DNA from 2 places in the Peptacetobacter sp. AB845 genome. Region 1 is predicted to be linked to the other one. Evidence: predicted binding sites of a transcription regulator. Region 1 holds the regulator's gene; the other holds the start of a gene.
What was found. Region 1 encodes HrcA, which represses chaperone genes, less so after heat shock. Its sites were predicted from a motif close to TTAGCACTCNNNNNNNNNGAGTGCTAA; they were not measured.

Region 1 (3,436 bases):
AATCTCTGAAGAGCCATATTGTCGTTTCTTAAATCAACACCTTCAGCTTTTTTGAATTCTTCTGCTAAGTAATCTATTATTATTTTATCGAAGTCATCTCCACCTAATCTGTTGTTACCAGCTGTAGCTAAAACTTCGAAAGTACCATCACCTATTTCAAGTAATGAAACGTCGAATGTACCTCCACCTAAGTCGAATACTAATATTTTTTTGTCCTGATCTAATTTATCCATACCGTAAGCAAGTGATGCTGCTGTTGGTTCGTTTATTATTCTCTTAACTTCAAGTCCTGCTATTCTACCAGCGTCTTTAGTTGCCTGTCTCTGAGCATCTGTGAAGTATGCTGGAACAGTTATAACTGCTTCTGTTACTTTTTCACCTAAGTAGCTTTCTGCATCAGATTTTAATTTCTGAAGTATTATTGCTGATATTTCCTGTGGTGAATAATCTTTTCCATCTATATTTACTTTGTAGTCAGTACCCATATGAGTTTTTATTGAGCTTATAGTTCTATCTGCATTTGTTACTGCCTGTCTTTTTGCTGGTTCCCCAACTATTCTTTCTCCATCTTTAGTGAAAGCTACTACTGAAGGAGTAGTTCTCATACCTTCTGAGTTTGGTATTATCTGTGGTTCTCCACCTTCTAATACTGCTACACATGAGTTTGTTGTACCTAAGTCTATACCTATTACCTTTGCCATTTTAATTTCCTCCTTTATGATTATAAATCATATTATGATTTGTAATTTACCTTTTTAAAAATTTAATTCTTTTAATTAAGTTGTGCTAGTTAATTTATACTAGCAAGAAACTTTTACCATTGTTGCTCTAACAACTTTTTCATTTAATTTATATCCTTTTTGTAGTACATCTACAACTTTACCAGGTTCTACACCGCATATATGATCCTGCATAACCGCCTGATGGAAGTTTGGATCAAATGGCCCATCTTCAGCCTCTATTTCCTGAAGTCCAAATTTAGCAAGTGTATCTAAAAGCTGTTTATATACTAGCTCTATTCCCTGATAAACTGGAGTTCCTTTGTCTGCAGAATCAAGAGCTCTTTCCATATTGTCTATAACTGGAATAAGTTCTGCCATTATTTTTTCATTTGCAAATATTCCAATTGTTTCTTTTTCTTCATTAGTTCTTCTTCTGTAGTTTGCATACTCAGCCTGAAGTCTCTGATATTTATCATTCATATCAGCTATTTCATCTTTTAATTTTTTTTCTTCAAGTTTAGCATTTATATCTGTTACTTTTTCTGCTTCACCTTCTATCTCTTCATTAGAAACATTTAACTCTTCGTTTTGAGTTTCCTCACACGTTTTAGTTTCTTTCGTCTCTTCGTTTATACCTCTATTATTTTCCAAGACATACACCCCTCAGTCAATCAGCTTTTGCTGTTTTATTTCTTTTTATTTAGTAAAATGCTCATATAATTTATTATTGAGCAAACTCTAGCGTAATCCATTCTTGTAGGTCCTATAAAGCTTATTTTTCCTAATGTATTATTATCTACATTATATGTAGCTGTTACGACACTACAATCTTTTTCAAGACCTTTTCCATTTTCATTACCTATCAAAATATTCAGGTTATCCTTTTGAATTCCCTTTTGTTTGATAAGATCTGTAACGGCATCCTTTTCTTCAACTAGGTTTAAAAATTCTTTTGCTTTTATTATGTCGTTAAACTCTGGATAGTTGAATATGTTCGTCGCTCCATTCAATGTCAATGAATAGTCATCATCCGAGTCATCTCCATTTAGTATGTTAATCAATTCATCGACTACCATTGAAAACTCACCAATCTGATATTTAACATAAGATATAAAGTTTTCATCTAAATCTGATAAACTCTTTCCAGCAAGTCTTTTAGTTAAGCTATCTGATATAAGATTTAACTTAGCCTGTTCAATATTTTCTCTTACAGGTATACTTGCTTTTTTTACATTTCCTTTTTCTGATACTACTATTAAAAGTATCTCGTTTTCATTTAAATTTACCAACTGTATATATTTTATTACGTTGTTTGTTATACTCTTTGTAATAGCTACTGTAGTATAATTGGTTAATTTTGATAGCATCTTTGATGTTTCATGAATTAAAACATTTATATTATCTATATTGTTTTTCATACAGTTTTCAATTAACCTTTTTTCCTCATCAGTAAGCTCTCCCTTGCTCATTAAAGAATCAACATATAGTCTATATCCTTTAACAGAAGGTACACGACCTGCAGATGTGTGAGGCTGTATCAAATATCCCAACTCTTCCAAATCAGCCATTTCATTTCTTATAGTCGCTGCACTGACTCCAAAATCATGTTTCTTTGAAATTGTTCTAGAACCGATAGCCTCTGCTGTATCAATATAATCTTTAACTATCGCCTTAAGTATATTTAATTTTCTTTCATTCAATTCCAAATCTATCACCTTCTTACTTTATTAGCACTCATCATTTAGGAGTGCTAAAAAGCTTATACTTATTTTATAACACCTTTAAATTTTTTTGTCAACATCTTTTGAAAAACTTTTTGAAAAGTATTTTTGAACACAAAAAAAGAAATCCAATTATACTATAATTAGATTCCTTTATTGCAAATTCAATACCTTCTTTTACAAATTGTCCACCAGATACTTCGAGTGCTAATTTTTTATTTTTTGTATTCTCTATTACCTTTTGTATGCTTTTTTACTTTAAGATAATATTTCTAAAAATACGCTATTAGAAATTTCTCTACCCTTTTGAGTCAATCTTACACTTTTTTCATCTACAAGTAAAAGTCCTCTATCAACAAGATCATCTACCTGCTTTTGATATTTATCACAAAATTCAATTTTAAATCTATTTTTAAAATCAATTCTATTTATTCCCTCAGTCATTCTTAGGCACATAAATACCATTTCCTCTATCATTTCTTCATCAGAAAGATTTTCAACATTTATAATAGGCTTTTCATTGTTTTCTATTTTTTTATGGTAACTATTTAAATTAGCTTCATTTGTATACCTATTTCTTCCAAGGTATCCTGCTGCTCCCGCTCCAAGACCAAGATAGTTTTTACACTGCCAGTAGATTATATTGTGTTTACATTCTTTTCCTTTCTTAGAGTAGTTGGATATCTCATACTGATTGTACCCGTTCTCCTTTAGATAATTAATTGTATACTCGTACATTTCTATATCTCTATTTTCGTCCATAAGTTCAAACTCTTCCCTCTCATACATATCGAAAAGCTCTGTTCCTTCTTCAAGTATAAGAGAATATGCTGAAATATGTTCTGGATTTAAACCTACAACTTTTTCTAAGCTCTCTTTCCAATCTTCTTCTGTCTGATTTGGTAAAGCAAACATCAAATCAATATTTATATTGTCAAATCCTACATCTCTGGCTTCTCTAAAATTCTTTTCAAATTCCTCATAAGTATGAAT
Region 2 (3,436 bases), 870 kb from region 1:
TAAGAGGTATTTTGCTATATATAATTTTGTATTTAAATCTAAAAACTCATTACATCATTCCTGGCATTCCACCTGCCATAGGATCAGCTTCTTTTTCTGGTATATCTGCAACAGCTGCTTCTGTTGTTAAGAATACACCTGCTATAGATGCAGCATTCTGTAAAGCTGTTCTACTAACTTTAGTAGGGTCAACTATACCAGCATCTATCATATTTACATATTCTTCGTTTAATGCATCAAATCCTACATGAAGGTCTGCATCCATTACATTTTTAACTATAACTGCACCTTCAAGTCCAGCATTTATAGCTATCTGTCTTAATGGTTCTTCAAGAGCTTTTCTTATTATATTAGCACCTAGTTTTTCTTCACCTTCTAGTGAATTAACTAGCTCTTCTACTGCTGGTATTACGCTTACAAGTGCAGTACCACCACCAGCTACTATACCTTCTTCAACAGCTGCTTTTGTAGCATTTAAAGCATCTTCTATTCTTAATTTCTTTTCTTTCATTTCAACTTCTGTAGCAGCACCTACTCTAACAACCGCAACACCACCAGCAAGTTTTGCTAATCTTTCCTGAAGTTTTTCTCTATCAAAATCAGAAGTTGTCTGGTCTATCATGTATCTTATCTGATTTATTCTTTCGTCTATTGCTTCTTTAAATCCAGCTCCACCTACTATTGTAGTAGCTTCTTTTGTAACTTTAACTGATGCTGCATTACCAAGCATGTAAAGTTCTGTATCTTTTAAATCATATCCTAGTTCATCAGATATTACCTGAGCACCTGTTAATGTAGCTATATCTCCTAGCATATCTTTTCTTCTATCACCAAATCCTGGAGCCTTAACAGCTACAACATCAAATGTTCCTCTTAATTTATTAACTACTAATGTAGATAATGCTTCACCTTCTACATCGTCGGCTATTATTAATAATTTTCTTCCCTGCTGAACTATCTGTTCAAGTATAGGTAATATTTCCTGTATGTTAGATATTTTCTTATCTGTTATTAATATGTATGGATTGTCTAAAACAGCTTCCATTTTATCTACATCTGTTACCATGTAAGCTGATACGAATCCTCTGTCAAACTGCATACCTTCAACAGCGTCTAATTCAGTGTGCATAGTTTTTGATTCTTCAACTGTTATAACACCATCTTTACCAACTATTTCCATAGCTTCAGCTAATAATTTACCAACTTCTTCATCTCCTGAAGAAACTGATGCAACCTGAGATATTTCTTCTTTAGTAGATATATCTTTTGAATGAGCTTTTAACTGTTCAACTGCAACATCTACAGCTTTCTGTATACCTTTTCTTAAAAGAACTGGGTTAGATCCTGCTGTTACGTTTTTTAAACCTTCTCTGATTATTGCCTGAGCAAGTACTGTAGCTGTTGTAGTACCATCTCCTGCTATATCATTAGTTTTAACTGCAACTTCTTTAACTAGCTGTGCACCCATATTTTCAAATCTATCTTCAAGTTCTATTTCTTTTGCTATTGTTACACCGTCATTAGTTATAAGTGGAGTTCCAAATTTTTTATCAAGTATTACATTTCTTCCTTTTGGTCCCATTGTAACCTTAACTGTATCTGCTAATTTATTTACTCCTGCTGCTAATGCTTTTCTTGTATCTTCTGAGAATTTTATTTCTTTTGCCATTTTAACTACCTCCCCAAATTAAAACAAATATTATAAAATTAAATCGTTTAAATCTAATCTTTAATTAAATTTGAATTTAATTCTGTTAATCAAATCTTTTAACCACGCTTCTATAATTTTAATTATTCTAATACTGCTAATATATCTGCTTCTTTTATTATTATGTATTCTTCACCTTCAACTTTAACTTCTGTTCCTGCGTATTTAGAATATATAACCTTATCACCTTTTTTAAGTTCCATTTTTATTTCTTTACCGTCTACTATTCCACCTGGTCCGACTTCTATTACTTCAGCTATCTGAGGCTGTTCTTTTGCTGCACCTGCAAGTATTATTCCGCTTGCAGTTTTTTCTTCTGCCTCTGCTCTTTTTATTACTACTCTGTCTGCTAATGGTCTTATTTTCATTATTAGCGCCTCCTATTTTATATACATCAATTTATAAGTTTAATCGCTTATTTTTTCTTTAGCACTCTAAGACTATGAGTGCTAACAATTATTATAATATACCTTTTATTTTTATTTTTCAATACCTTATAAGCAAATTTTTATCCTTTATTTACAACTATTAATAACTACTTTTCATACTATTTTCCTATACCTAATTCTCTAGCATAATAGAACAGATACTGCTGTGCATATCCAGCTATATCACCAAATTTTTCAAGAGCAAATTTTCTCATCTTAGGTAGACTCATATCTTCTTCAATATAGAATTCCTGCATAACTCTCTTTACCCAAACATCCACTGGGAACGTATCTATCTTCTGCATTCCAAATAATGCTATGCAATCGCAAACTTTTGGACCAACTCCATTAAATTTTTTAAGCTCTTTACAGCAATCTTCTGTACTAAGTTTTCTAAAGTCTTTAACATCTAGTCCAAGCTCTACAACTGATTCACATGTACTCTTTATGTATTTATCTCTAAATCCAGTTTTACACTCTCTTATCTCTTCCTGTGTAGCCTTGTTTAGCTCTTCAGGTGTTGGAAATGCGTAGTATTTATTTCCTCTGTATTCTCCTATGAATTTTCCATATCTTTCAGATAGATTTTCTATAGCTCTCTGTATCATAGGTATTCTGTTGTTTGAAGATATTATAAATGATATAAGCATCTCCCAACTGTCCTGTCTAAGTATTCTGATTCCCCATCCAAAATCTACGGCTTTATCTAGATATTCATCGAATTCTTTAAGAGTGCTTTTTATTTTTCCATAATCTGTGTCCATGTCGAAGTAGTCACGCCATATATTTTCGTAGTCCTCTTTTGTTGTATTATCTATAGTTACATTGTTTCCTTCTCTTTTTACGTTAATCACTTTCCCCATAGCAACACCTGTGTATGATCCGTCTTCTTCTGCTTTCCATCTGAAGCACTGACCACATTCGAATATATGCTTTGGATCAAAGTCTTCCACATTTTCTAATATTATTCCATTTTCTTTTTCTATAATATTCATAATCCACCTCTTAAGTTCTTATTTTATATATAGTTTAATAAAAAAAGAAGAAACTATCAATAATATAGAATTATATCTATAATATTGATTAGATTCTTCTTTAAATAATTCTCTTATTATTAAACTTGTTCATTATATTCCCATTATTCTTTGATATACATCATTAAGATATGTCCATATTGAATCTGTAGACTTATATGTTTTTCCATTATCCTTATCTTTTACATTTAATACAAAATATTTATCTTTGTCTCTATCAAAAAATACTTTGAAATTATAATTTCCTGTTTCGCTATTTGTACTAT

Region 2: groES (co-chaperone GroES) is a predicted target of HrcA. The motif match lies at 2,135-2,161, and genes of this name have one in related genera.

What each region holds. Positions count from the first base shown of each region.
Region 1 is NZ_CP180001.1:2,312,428-2,315,863, forward strand. Features, by position in the region: gene dnaK (molecular chaperone DnaK) at 1-701, opposite strand, end outside; gene grpE (nucleotide exchange factor GrpE) at 801-1,382, opposite strand; gene hrcA (heat-inducible transcriptional repressor HrcA) at 1,409-2,428, opposite strand; gene hemW (radical SAM family heme chaperone HemW) at 2,702-3,436, opposite strand, start outside.
Region 2 is NZ_CP180001.1:637,027-640,462, reverse strand. Features, by position in the region: gene groL (chaperonin GroEL) at 50-1,669, opposite strand; gene groES (co-chaperone GroES) at 1,792-2,076, opposite strand; gene ACK2WO_RS03295 (DNA-3-methyladenine glycosylase family protein) at 2,256-3,131, opposite strand; gene ACK2WO_RS03290 (hypothetical protein) at 3,264-3,436, opposite strand, start outside.